Regions from separate parts of the Exiguobacterium sp. UBA1053 genome, predicted to be linked through region 4. Evidence: riboswitches for the same ligand, from Rfam matches in the RefSeq annotation. Region 4 holds a riboswitch; each other region holds the start of a gene.

Region 1 (3,198 bases), on a different contig from region 4:
GAAATCAAACAAACGACGAAAGCGGCGATCGGCACGAATGGAAAGAGTGGTGTGCGATAGACCAATTCGTCGACCGTATGCCCTTCGCGGAGAAATTGTTTCCGGAAGCGATACTGAGCAATGCTGATACTCATCCAGACGACGACAACAGCGAGACCGGAAATCGAGACGAGCGCGATATAGACACTTCCTGCTGCATAGATGCTAGACAGCAAGGCAAGTCCTCCGCCAAGCATGCTGAACAATACAGCTCGAAGTGGAACCCCACTTGGCGTCACCTGGGCGAAAAAGCGTGGAATCATGCGTTCGTGCGCAAGCGACCAGAGCATCCGAGAGGCGGCGTAAAGTCCAGAGTTCGCTGCCGACAAGATCGCTGTCAAAATGACGAAGTTCATCACGTCTGCTGCGTAGGGAATTCCGATTCGTTCAAACACAGCGACGAACGGACTTTCGAGTACACCTTTCCCATCCGTTGGTAATAAGACGGCTAACACGATGATCGTACCGACGAAGAAGAGGACGAGTCGCAAGATTGTCGTCCGGATCGCAAGCGGAATCGTCCGTTTCGGATCGACTGCTTCACCCGCTGCTACGCCGATCAGTTCCGTTCCCGAGTAAGCAAAGTTCACGGCAAGCATCGTCATGAAGATGACGAAAGCTCCATTTGGAAACAATCCGCCTTCGGTTAACGAAGAAAAGAATGGGGCCGGGCTACCATCTTGCAGTGGAATGAAGCCGACGATCGCTCCCGCACCAAGTAAAATGAAAGCAATGATCGTCACGACCTTGATGGCGGAAAACCAAAACTCGACTTCAGCGAACACGCGAACTTTCAAGACGTTAATACCAAGGATCATCGCAGCGAATAAGGCGCTGAACACCCAAACGGGAATCGATGGGAACCAACGTTGCATCAAAATACCCGCTGCCGTGAATTCTGAACCAAGGGCGACCGTCCAAGTCAGCCAGTAGAGCCAGGCCACTGTATAACCGGTGCCGGGTCCAATGTACTTCGTTGCGTACTTATGAAATGATCCGGTTTCCGGCATGTGCACGGCGAGTTCACCGAGACTTAACATGACTAAGTAAACGACGACGGCCCCAATCAAATACGATAAAATCGTTCCGACGCGTCCTGCTTGTTCCAACGTATAACCTGTACTTAAAAATAATCCTGTTCCAATAACACCACCTAACGACAGCATGATCAGATGACGTGATTCCATCTTGCGTCGAAACGCTCCGCTCGTTTTCATGAATCCATTTCCTCCTCGTTCCACCTATTCCAAACAAAAAACGCATCCTCACGGATGCGTCGGTCGACAATTCGGAAATCTTATCGATCGGGTGCAGCACCCGCAGGAATTAGCACAGTATCTTTCGACCTGTTGCTGAGGTTTCATAGGGCCAGTCCCTCCACCTCTCTGGATAAGTATGTAATTGTTCCTAACCCTATCAAGTCTTTTTCAAATTGTCAACACAATTCAGAATACTCCTATCAAAAAAACATTCCGCATCGTATCGATCCGGAATGTTTGGAGGTTTATTTTTTGGCGAATAAATCCGCTGTTTTCAAGGCTGCACGAACCGCTTTCCGATTCAATGTTCCTTGCTGGTGCTTCATTTTCTTCGTTTGGGCAGCCAATTGCGCTTTGAGCGCCGCAATCTCTTGATCCTTTTGAGCCGTTCCTGTTTGTTTCTGTAATGCTTTGATTTTCTTATCTTTTTCAGCTAATTGTGCTTTTGTTTGTTTTTGCGCATCCGCAATCTTCTTCTCTTGTTCCGGGAAGAACCGTTCAAAACGAGCGACTGCTTCCTCAAGACTTACGCCAGAGATCGGTTGTACTGGTGGGAGCAACTCGGTTTGCGCCATTTGACGGTCAAACGGTACATTCTCAGGATAGTTCGTCTCTTGGTAGATATGCTCAAGATTGTTCACGTTCAAGAAGTCAACGAAGTTGTCGAAGTTACGCGCTTGAACACGTGCCGGACTTTGGAAGTCAGCGCTTGCTACGACGTCGGATAATTGTGTATCCGCTGTGATGTCGTTCGCCCAAATGTGCGTCAACTGATGGTAATCCGTCAATTCGCGCATCCGTGCATCTTTTGGAATGAGGATACTCGGCGTACCTGCAAGCGTTGCTGTGATGTTTCCGTGCAAGCGCGCACCAAAACTAAGGTCTGCTTGTCCGATGAAATCGAACCATGTCTGTGCGTTCAAGAAGAAACGAACCCGATCATTCATGTAAGCAGGATCTGACATCTTCACCGGATAGTTCGTCACTGAAAGATCTGCGATCGGGTGCGTCCCTGTATACGTCAACTTCAGTTCCTTCATCCACTGGGGAATGAAGTAATGATTCGGATACTCTTCCATCCCACGTGTAATGAAATCGAGGACATTTTGTGGAGCTAAACGTGACGAGTTGACCGTAATCATCGACTCAGGTGTGATGTTCGTTTCACGGATGTGCAAATCACGACCGAACGCGTACATCGAAGGACATCCGATGACGCGATGATCGATCCCTTCGCGGAAACCAAGACGTGTTAAGTATTTCGACGTGATCTCCCCGCGAAGACCCAGCATGCTCGAGCGCTCGAGAACGGCACTGACGAACGCTTTGACATCTTCATCGAATGGGAATCCACCATCTAAGTCTGGTTCAAACGGTGCACGTAACCCTACACCGATGACGACGACTGGAATTTTTAATTTTTTGATGAGACGTGTATATTTCCGTAACGTCGGTACGAATTCTTTTCGGAATGCATCCGCTAACGGAATGACATAAAGATCAAAGTTGGCATTGATTTCGTCTGCCCGTTCTTCGTCGTAATAGTAATAGTCAGGTGTAATCGTCGTACCTTCTGTCATCAACGTCCGAAAGATACTGTATTGATAGATAAGATTTCCAACGTTTCCTCCAATGGAATTATGTTTCATCAAATAAGGAGCATCGAACTGTTCGAATGGTGTCATACCTGCACGAATAATAATACGTTTCATAATGGATAAACTTCCCCTCTCGTCTGCTTCATTCGTCCTTGCAAGAAAAAAATACGGAAAAATATATTATCAGTTTTTTTCAATCTCATTAAGAATAGATGAACTTTATTTCGGAAGTCAACGATTCCTAAGGGAAACAGGTCTTTCGTCATCAAAACGAAACATCAGGACTACTCCATCATTTTTCT
Region 2 (3,198 bases), on a different contig from region 4:
CACAACGTGATCAGATAATCACGGGCATAGACACGATCCGCTTGTTTCGCGAGTTCGAAGTCCGTCACCGAGTCACCGATGACGATGATGACGTCACCGTCTTTACGTAGTGTCCGGGCAACGGACGTTTTACAACAGCCGCACCCGTTCGTACAATGGGCATCGCAGGCGTTTGGCCAATCGATATGGACGAATGGACCACTGAAATCGGCGACGTTACAGTAAATCTGTTCTTGTTCAAGGAATGGCGCTAAGATCGGTTCGACGAAAAAGTCCATTCCACCGCTGACGATCGAAAAATCGATGCCTTGACGACGACTGTACTGCAGTAACTCCGAAAATCCGTCGCGAATAACCGCACGCTCCAACAAAAAATCAAGATAGGCTGTTTTCCCGTCAGACGGCAGAAGTGCGAACATTTGCCCGACACCACTCTGAATCGATAACGTCCGGTCGAGTACGCCGCGTTTTAACGGTTCGAAGTCACTCGCTGGCGCAAATGCCTGCATGAGTGCGATGATATTATCTTGCGTCGTCACTGTCCCGTCGAAGTCACAGAGAATCCGTACGGTCATGACTTGATCCCCCAAGCGTCGAGGGCGATTCGTAATTCTTCATGACGCGATGCTGCCGTCGATAGGGATTCATTTGCGAGTGCCGCCTCGAGTGCCTGACGGAAAGCAATGACACCAGCCGCAGCACCTTGCGGATGACCATGTACGCCGCCACCGGCGTTGATGACGGAATCGATCCCGAAGTCCCGTACGAGTTGAGCGACGAGTCCAGGATGAATACCGGCTGAAGGAACCGGGAAGATCGATTTCGTCTGACCGAGACGAGTCGCTTCGACTGCGATGCCACGGGCGACATCCTTTGGCAAAGCGACATTGCCGTAAGGAGACGGGAATAGCGTCAAGTCTGCCCCAGCAGCACGCGGTAATGTGCCGAGTAAGACAGGGGCCGCGACTCCGTGATTCGGGCTAGCAATCAACGCACCGCTATATGCTGGATGATTGAAGATCGGAACGTTGATTTCCGGATCACTCGCCAGTTCGCGTAAGACGTCGAGTCCGTATGTGAAGGTATTCAGCAAGAAAGCAGTCGCTCCAGCGTCAATCAATCGTTTGGCTTGATCCTTGAGCGTAAAGACGGGACCGCTGAGTGTGATCGCATATAACGCACGTTTACCAGTCCGGTGGAAGTGAGCATCGATGACCTCACGTCCGATTCGTGCCCGGTCAATCGTCGGTGTTAACGGATTGTCGTATAGGATCTCATCGTCTTTGACGAGATCAATCCCACCAGCGAGTTGTCCTTCGAGTTGATCACGAAGAAACGATAAATCGCGTCCGATGACTCCTTTGAAGATGCTCATTAACAATGGGCGATCTTCGACACCAATCAAGGAACGGACCCCTTCAATCCCGAATTTCGCACCTGGAAAGTCCGACGTAAATGTATCGGGTAGTAGCAATTCCGTTAATTTGATTTCACCGTCGAGTGAGAGTTTCCCGAAGACGGTCGTCAGAATCGCAGAAAAGTCGCGCGACACGTTATGTTCCGGATAACGAATTGTGATATATCCTTTGCCATCGCGCTCTTCGGTATGTACGACTTCCCCTTTGAACGAGGCGAGTTGTTGTTGTTCGAGATGATTCAGTTCCGTCCAAGAACCGACTGTCAGACCAAGCGCGAGTTGTTCAGCGCGCTGCTCGAGTCGATCACGGGCAGTCAATTGATAAGTAGCAGTGATATAAGCCATGTCTTTCCTCCTTCAACAAAAAAATGGTCTCTCGTCAGCGACAAGAGACCATGAATGATTCGAACGTGGACTCTTATCTGTCAGCTTAGTAGCTGCAAGAATTAGCACCGTGCCAAAAGGTCGGTTGCTGCGACATCGTAGGGCTTGTCCCTCCGTCTGCTCTTGATAAGAATTGGATGAAATTGTGAAATCTAATTGCAATTTTTACATGAGAATCGCTACTTGTCAAACTATTTTTAGAAAATTTATTTTTTTGAAAATACTCTTTCTATAGATGGCATAAAAATGATATCCGTTTCTGCTTGATTTCGATTTGACAGCGAGGAAGTCGATTGCGTAAGATTCAAATCAATATCACACACGACAACTACATACGACTCTTATCGCGAGTTGGCAGAGGGAATTGGCCCGATGACGCCGCAGCAACCGACCACTAGGCACGGTGCTACATCCAACAGACGTTTCGTCTGAGAGATAAGAGGACGCAGTGACTTTTCTGCGCCTCTTTTCGATGACGAAAAGAGGCGCTTTTTCGTGTATCACATAGGGGGAAACTGAGATGACATATAAAGCATTCACAGAACAGGACGCGATTGATCGTGTTCGGACATTAGGACTGATCGGCGACGGAACTGTCGAAGCAGAAGAGATTGGCGACGGGAACCTCAACCTCGTCTTTCGGATTCGAGAAGGCGAACATCGCTTGATTTTAAAACAAGCACTCCCGTACGCGAAGGTCGTCGGGGAGAGCTGGCCGTTATCGCTCGAACGAGCGTGGATCGAGCAATCCGCACTCCGTGAATTCGCACGGCATGCCGTACCGTTCGTGCCGCGTGTTTTTCATGCTAGTCATGAAGAGGCGTATACGGTCATGGAAGATCTTTCACATCTGACGATCGTTCGAAGCGGTTTACTCGCAGGTGAACAGTATCCGTTGCTTGCGGAACATATCGGTTCTTATCTCGCTCGGACGTTATTCCATACATCGGACTTTGCACTTGGTCCGGTTGAAAAGAAACGTGTCGCCCGAACGTACTACAATCCAGACTTGTGCGACATCACGGAAAAATTAATCTTCACGGATCCGTTTCATGACGCGGAGACGAACGAGATTGAAGCCGGACTCGAAGAAGAGGTGGCACGTCTATGGGCAGACGATGAGTTGAAACGCGAAGTCGCAAAACTCGAAGCGCTCTTCATCACGAAAGGAGATGCATTGCTGCACGGCGATCTACATACAGGCAGCATCTTCGCCTCAGCGACGGAAACGAAAGTCATCGACCCTGAATTCGCCTTTTATGGTCCATTTGGATTCGATGTCGGACAGTTCATCGCCCACTTATTCTTCGCGGCATATCCGGATTACCCGGCACTCCGTGATGCCCGAATCAAGGATATCGATACGTTCTGGCTGACGTTCGCTTCAACGTTCCGTG
Region 3 (3,198 bases), 200 kb from region 4:
AGCTCGCTTCATCTTCCCACTCCTCTCCCTACTCTTTATTCCCGCTCCACTTATCTGTACCTGTTTATCCGACAATTTTTTTGAATTTCGAAAAAGTTCTTTTCTTTTGACTGAATATTCGTTATCCTTGACGACAATACCACGAAGGAGGCATTCATCCATGAAACATTTCGCTCCATCCATCGCCATTGATCGGCTTCCTGCTCCTGTCTTCGCTGAACTCGCGAACCGAATCGGTGCTGTAAAAGCTGCCGGACACGATGTCATCACACTTGGTCAAGGAACGCCTGACCAGACGACGCCTGTACATATTCTCGATGCCTTAAAACAAGCCATCGACGAGCCAACGAACCTTCAATATCCACCGTTTCGTGGACATGATTTTCTAAAGCAAGCCGTCGCACGCTTTTATGCGACTGAATTCGGTGTCACAATCGATCCGGCAACGGAAGTCGCGATTCTCCTCGGTAGTAAAGCCGGTATCGTCGCCTTACCGCAGACAATCGTCAACCCTGGAGAAGGTGTCATCGTTCCGGATCCAGGATACCCGGATTACCTGTCTGGCGCAGCACTTGCTGGTGCATTCCCGATCACGCTTCCGTTGCTTGAGAAAAATAACTTCTTACCGGATTACGACTTACTTGATACGACGGACGTCGAGCGTGCCCGGATGTTGTTCCTCAACTACCCGAGTAATCCGACGGGTGCGACCGCGACGGCAGAAGCCTTCGAACAGACAGTCGCTTTCGCCGATGCCCATGATATCTGTGTCGTCCATGACTTAGCATACGGCGGCATCAGTTTCGATGGTCCGACGCGAAGCTTCCTGCAGACGGAAGGGGCAAAAGACGTCGGGATCGAGCTATTCTCACTCTCAAAACGCTTCAACATGTCCGGCTTCCGGATCGCCTTTGCGATTGGTAATCCGTCCGTCATCTCAAGCATCGAGACGTACCAAGAACATCTCTACGTCAGTGCCTTCACACCGATTCAACATGCTGCGACCGTCGCCCTCACGAGTGACCAAACGTGCGTCCGCGAGTTAAGTAACTTGTATGAAACGCGACGCGATGCGTTGTTCGCGAAACTCGATGCGATTGGTTGGAGTGGACCACGACCGGGCGGTTCCTTCTTCGTCTGGCTTCCTGTTCCAGAAGGTTACACGTCCCAAAGCTTCACCGATCACCTGCTTGACGAAGCACATGTCGCCGTGACCCCGGGATCATTCTTCGGCGAATACGGTGAAGGCTACGTCCGGATTAGCTTGATTGCTGACGTCGAACGTCTAGAAGAAGCCGTCGATCGAATCGGAACGCTCAACCTGTTCCGGACACCTGTTGCGGAATAATTCTGAAAAAACATTTGACAGATGGGAATCATTTCCGTTAAAGTAAATCCCAACAGCATAACTACTTATCGAGAGCGACCGAGGGATTAGGCCCAACGACGTCCGGCAACCACCTGTAAGGAACGGTGCCACATCCTACAGAATGATCTTCATTCTGAGAGATAAGTTACGAAATCTTACACTTTCGTCGCTTTTTTCTGGTTGCTCTGCTACTAGGAAAAAGCGACTTTTTTTGTATGAGGAGATGAGCGGATGATTGAATTCAAACACATTACAAAACGGTTCGTTCGAGACCGGACCCCGATTTTCGCATTACGGGATGTCGATTTGACGATCCAAAAAGGAGAAATCTTCGGAATCATCGGTGAGTCCGGTGCCGGTAAGAGTACATTGCTTCGCCTGATCAACGGGCTTGAGCATCCGACACAAGGAACCGTCAAGGTCGACGGTGTCTCGCTCGGCGGGATGTCAAAAGCAGATTTGCGTCAACTTCGCTTGCGGACAGGAATGATCTTTCAGCATTTCCAATTGATCCAGTCGCGCAACGTCGCGGATAACATCGCTTTTGCGCTCAAGGCTGCTGGAGTCAAACGAGCAGATTTCCCGGAGCGAATTCGCGAACTCGTCTCGCTCGTCGGACTTGAAGGATTTGAGACGAACTTCCCGAGCCAATTAAGCGGTGGGCAGAAACAGCGCGTCGGGATTGCCCGGGCACTCGCGAACGATCCGACCGTCTTGTTATGTGACGAAGCGACATCAGCTCTTGACCCCGTTACGACACTACAGATCCTTGAACTGCTGAAGGATTTGAATGAACGACTCGGACTGACGATCGTCCTCATCACGCATGAGATTGATGTCGTCAAACAGATTTGCCATCGCGTCGCGGTCATGTCGCAAGGTGAAGTCGTTGAAGTCGCCTCAACCTATGACCTGTTTAGTCAAGCCAAGCATCCAGTGACGCAACATTACGTCGATACGGCATTACAAATCGAATTGCCGGAACGCATCTTACAGGCAACTCCAGGCAAGATCATCCGCTTGCAGTTCACGGGCGAGAAGACCGGTGAGAGTACGTTATCAGAAGCAATCCGCCGTTACGATATCTCAGTCAGCATCTTGCACGGCAAGGTCGACTACATTCAAGACGTCGCCTTCGGTGTCCTGATTGTCAGCTTGACGGGATCATCCGACCAAATCGCTCCTGCCCTCGACTGGCTCGCGACGGAACTTCATGCACTCGAGGTGATTCAGGATGTGGCTTGATCGTATTCAAACGATGTTACCTGAGCTCTTGAAGGCACTCGGCGAGACGGCGTGGATGGTAGGAATTTCACTTGCCTTTGCACTGGTCGTCGGGATTCCGCTCGGGATTCTCTTGTTCGTCACCGACCGGGGATTATTTTTTCAAAACCTTGCCGTCCGCCGTGTCCTTGACTTCGTCGTCAACATCGTCCGGTCGCTACCGTTCATCATCTTGCTGGTTGCCCTCATTCCGTTAACGAAGTTCTTACTCGACAATACGATTGGTCCGACGGCAGCATCCGTCAGTCTCAGTGTCGCAGCGATTCCGTTTCTCGCGCGACTCGTTGAGACGTCACTGCGCGAAATTCCGCCTGGTCTAATCGAAGCAGCGGAAGCATGTGGGGCGAAACCATTACGGATCATCGTCAGTGTCCTCTTACCGGAAGCACTCCCTGGCATCATTCAGAGCATCACATTAACGACGATCAGCTTGATCGGCTTCTCAGCGATGGCTGGTATCGTCGGCGGTGGAGGTGTTGGTGACCTCGCGATCCGTTTCGGTTATTATCGCTACGATAATCTCATCATGATCGTGACGATCGTCG
Region 4 (3,198 bases):
TAATGATCCGCCTTGTCCGCGAGATCGACGAAATCGAGCAATTCTGTCACTCGGCGGCGAATCTCGTCTTTCTTGACGCCTGCGAGAACGAGTGGCTTTGCGACATTCGTAAAGACCGTGTTCGCATTCAACAGATTGAAGTGCTGAAAGATCATTCCAATCCGTTGTTTTGCTTGGCGTAATTTTTTCGGAGACAGTTGCGTTAAATCTTCCCCATCGACCGTCACCGTTCCTGACGTCGGTCGTTCTAACAGGTTGACACAGCGGAGCAGTGAACTTTTTCCGGCACCGCTAAAACCGATGACCCCAAAGATTTTACCTTTTTCGATCGTCAGGTCGACACCGTCGAGCGCTGCAATCGTCTGATCTTTCGTGACGTACGTTTTTTTGACTTGATGAAATGCAATCATTCCGTTTTCCCCCTTCATTCAACAAAAAAGGTCCCTTCTTGAGAAACAAGAAGAGACCTGGATCCGCACAGTGGCAGAATCCACTCCACTCATCTCTCAGACATCTGTCTGATGGAATTGGCACAGTGCTCATAATGAGTCTGTTGCCGAGGTTTCGTAGGGCCAGTCCCTCCACCTCTCTGGATAAGTATTGCGGTATGAAATTCGTATGTGTGTTGTTGCGTTGTTGCTTATGTCGTAAAACTAATTTTTACATTACGGGTCGAACCTTTAAAAGTCAACCAACTTTGCAAAAATAATCCATTTGGCGCATATCGATTGAGTCATAAGTTATGAGTTAGCTGAAAGAATAAATCACGATTCGTCTAGAACGATTTGACAAGGCATTTTCGGTCGTGCTACCATCGTTTCAATGATTAATCCGACAATTCCAATATGATATTTATCAAGAGTGAACGAGAGACCTGGCTCTATGACTTCACGGCAACCTGCAATCTGTAAGGTGCTCCGACCAGCAAAGCGCGGCTTTGGATGATACGGTGAAAAACTCGTGGGCGTCCAAGCAGTGACGTCGACGAGTTTTTTTCATGAATGGAGGAAAAATAGTAATGATGAACTATCCTGTATTGACTGGTGCTGAAGCGTTTTATTTTCAAGGTGGACCGATCGGTATTCTAATCTGTCATGGTTTTAATGCCACTCCGCAAAGTGTCCGCGACGTCGGTGAGGCATTCGCTGCTGAAGGTTTTACCGTCTATGCCCCGCGCTTACGCGGACATGGAACGAACGTCCGCGAGTTTGAACAATCGACTGCTCGATGTTGGAAGCAAAGCCTGCAAGACGGCTATGAACGTTTACAAGAAACATGCGATCAAGTCTTCGTCATCGGTCAATCGATGGGTGCGACGCTTGCACTGTCACTCGCTGCTGACGGCATTCCGTTTGCCGGCATCATTACGATCAATGCCGCACTTTCCGTTCCATCCTATGAAGCACTTTCGTTCGAGGACGGTCCACAGTACTTACCGGAAGGGGCACCGGACATCAAACGGTCTGCTTTCGAAATCATCTATGACCTCGTTCCAAGTCGTTGTGCGTTCGAACTCGTCCGTCTGATGGATGAAACGAAAGGACGCTTAGGATCAATCCTTCTGCCGACATTAATTCTCTACTCGGCGACCGATCACGTCGTCCCGCCGTCGAGCTCGGATTATCTGCATCAGCACATCGGAACGAATGATAAACGAAGCTACTGTTTACTGAACTCGTACCACGTCGCGACCCTCGATCATGATCAGGATTTGATCGTTCGTGAGACGATCCGCTTTATCGAACGCTCAAGCCGGTTCTCACAGGAAACGGGATAATAAAAAAAACAGCTATTCACTTAAAAGCGAATAGCTGTTACATCAAAGGACGACCGCGATCGGTACGTCTTTTTTAATTTTCTTGGTGCTGCACCGATTGGAGCGGCTTCGGCTTTCCAGGCACCTCATGGCAATGGCGGCACCGTGGCTCATACGATTCTGAAGCGCCCACTAGGATGATCGGATCATCGTAGTTCGCTGGTTTTCCATCAATCAACCGTTGTGTCCGGGAAGCCGGATCACCACACGAAAGACAGATGGCTTGCAGCTTCGTCACGAATTCTGCGCGCGCCAGTAATTCCGGCATCTTGCCGAATGGCTCTGCCCGGAAATCTTGATCAAGGCCTGCACAAATGACGCGTTTTCCGTCTTGTGCAAGTGCTTCGATGACTTGTACGATCTCATCATCAAAGAATTGAACTTCATCGATTCCGACGATTTGTGTTTCCTCTGCTACTGCTGCGTAGAGATCGCGACTCGTCGCCATCGGAATCGCCACGACGGAGTTGCCGATATGAGAGACGACATGCTCTTCATGGTACCGGTCGTCGATTGCCGGCTTGAATACTTGAACGGGCAGTTTGCCGTACTGCGCCCGTCTGACACGACGAATCAACTCTTCCGATTTCCCGGAAAACATACTGCCACAAATTACTTCGATCCAGCCGTACTGATTTATTACATGCATCATCGTCCGACACCGTCCTCTAAAAATAGTCACTTTAACGAGTATAGCCCGAAACGGTATCGAGAAAAAGGGTTGACTTCCGGAAATCAAAATTCATTTTTTCTTTACCTAGAATTTTTGTCCTTTCATTCCAACCGTCCCCTATTTCCTGTACACTGAAGAAGAAGACTTTCACGAAAGAAGGTGTCCCCGATTCATCATCTCTTACATGACATCCTGCACCAATATGGTGCCCTTGGTCTCTCCGTCCTTCTCGCAGGTGGTATCGTGGGATTGCCGGTTCCTGATGAGACCCTGCTCGTCCTGTCCGGTTTTTGGATGCATCAAGGCAATCTACCACTCGTCGGTACGATCCTCGCCGCTTACGCCGGCAGTTGTATCGGGATGACGATCAGCTATTTACTCGGATTAAAACTCGGTATGCCGCTATTACACCGCGTCGGGCCGAAAATGCGTATCTCAGAAAAGCATATTCTTTCCGCTGAAGCCGGATTTCGTCGTTACGGAAAATCGGTCTTGATCATCGGTTACTACATACCTGGTCTCCGCCAACTCTCTGCCTTTTTTGCAGGTGTCTCGAAAATGCCGTTTCGCGTGTTTGCGAGTTATGCGTATACAGGTGCGTTGATTTGGATCAGCGTGTTCTTAGGCGCCGGCTACTTCGTCGGTCGTCACCTCTCGTTCCACAAAGTCATGGACTATATCTTGGCACATCCGGAAGTCATGCCGTATT

What was found. Region 4 has a riboswitch for S-adenosylmethionine ahead of B3G15_RS13045 (alpha/beta hydrolase). Riboswitches for the same ligand answer to the same signal wherever they lie in the genome.
Region 1: it holds a riboswitch for S-adenosylmethionine, as region 4 does, so the genes downstream of both, B3G15_RS00055 (amino acid permease) here and B3G15_RS13045 (alpha/beta hydrolase) in region 4, are expected to answer to the same signal.
Region 2: it holds a riboswitch for S-adenosylmethionine, as region 4 does, so the genes downstream of both, B3G15_RS05345 (2,3-diketo-5-methylthiopentyl-1-phosphate enolase) here and B3G15_RS13045 (alpha/beta hydrolase) in region 4, are expected to answer to the same signal.
Region 3: it holds a riboswitch for S-adenosylmethionine, as region 4 does, so the genes downstream of both, B3G15_RS12135 (methionine ABC transporter ATP-binding protein) here and B3G15_RS13045 (alpha/beta hydrolase) in region 4, are expected to answer to the same signal.

What each region holds. Positions count from the first base shown of each region.
Region 1 covers NZ_DCDO01000001.1:9,558-12,755, forward strand. Annotated here, with positions in the region: gene B3G15_RS00055 (amino acid permease) at 1-1,256, opposite strand, end outside; SAM riboswitch class I at 1,334-1,435, opposite strand; gene B3G15_RS00060 (polysaccharide pyruvyl transferase family protein) at 1,544-3,010, opposite strand.
Region 2 covers NZ_DCDO01000006.1:16,475-19,672, reverse strand. Annotated here, with positions in the region: gene B3G15_RS05350 (2-hydroxy-3-keto-5-methylthiopentenyl-1-phosphate phosphatase) at 1-575, opposite strand, end outside; gene B3G15_RS05345 (2,3-diketo-5-methylthiopentyl-1-phosphate enolase) at 572-1,762, opposite strand; SAM riboswitch class I at 1,833-1,934, opposite strand; SAM riboswitch class I at 2,140-2,243, shown strand; gene mtnK (S-methyl-5-thioribose kinase) at 2,322-3,198, shown strand, end outside.
Region 3 covers NZ_DCDO01000013.1:870,598-873,795, forward strand. Annotated here, with positions in the region: gene B3G15_RS12125 (alpha-glucosidase) at 1-12, opposite strand, end outside; gene B3G15_RS12130 (aminotransferase class I/II-fold pyridoxal phosphate-dependent enzyme) at 161-1,348, shown strand; SAM riboswitch class I at 1,411-1,516, shown strand; gene B3G15_RS12135 (methionine ABC transporter ATP-binding protein) at 1,601-2,614, shown strand; gene B3G15_RS12140 (methionine ABC transporter permease) at 2,604-3,198, shown strand, end outside.
Region 4 covers NZ_DCDO01000013.1:1,069,758-1,072,955, forward strand. Annotated here, with positions in the region: gene B3G15_RS13040 (methionine ABC transporter ATP-binding protein) at 1-410, opposite strand, end outside; SAM riboswitch class I at 497-600, opposite strand; SAM riboswitch class I at 850-951, shown strand; gene B3G15_RS13045 (alpha/beta hydrolase) at 1,019-1,777, shown strand; gene B3G15_RS13050 (thymidine kinase) at 1,851-2,465, opposite strand; gene B3G15_RS13055 (DedA family protein) at 2,649-3,198, shown strand, end outside.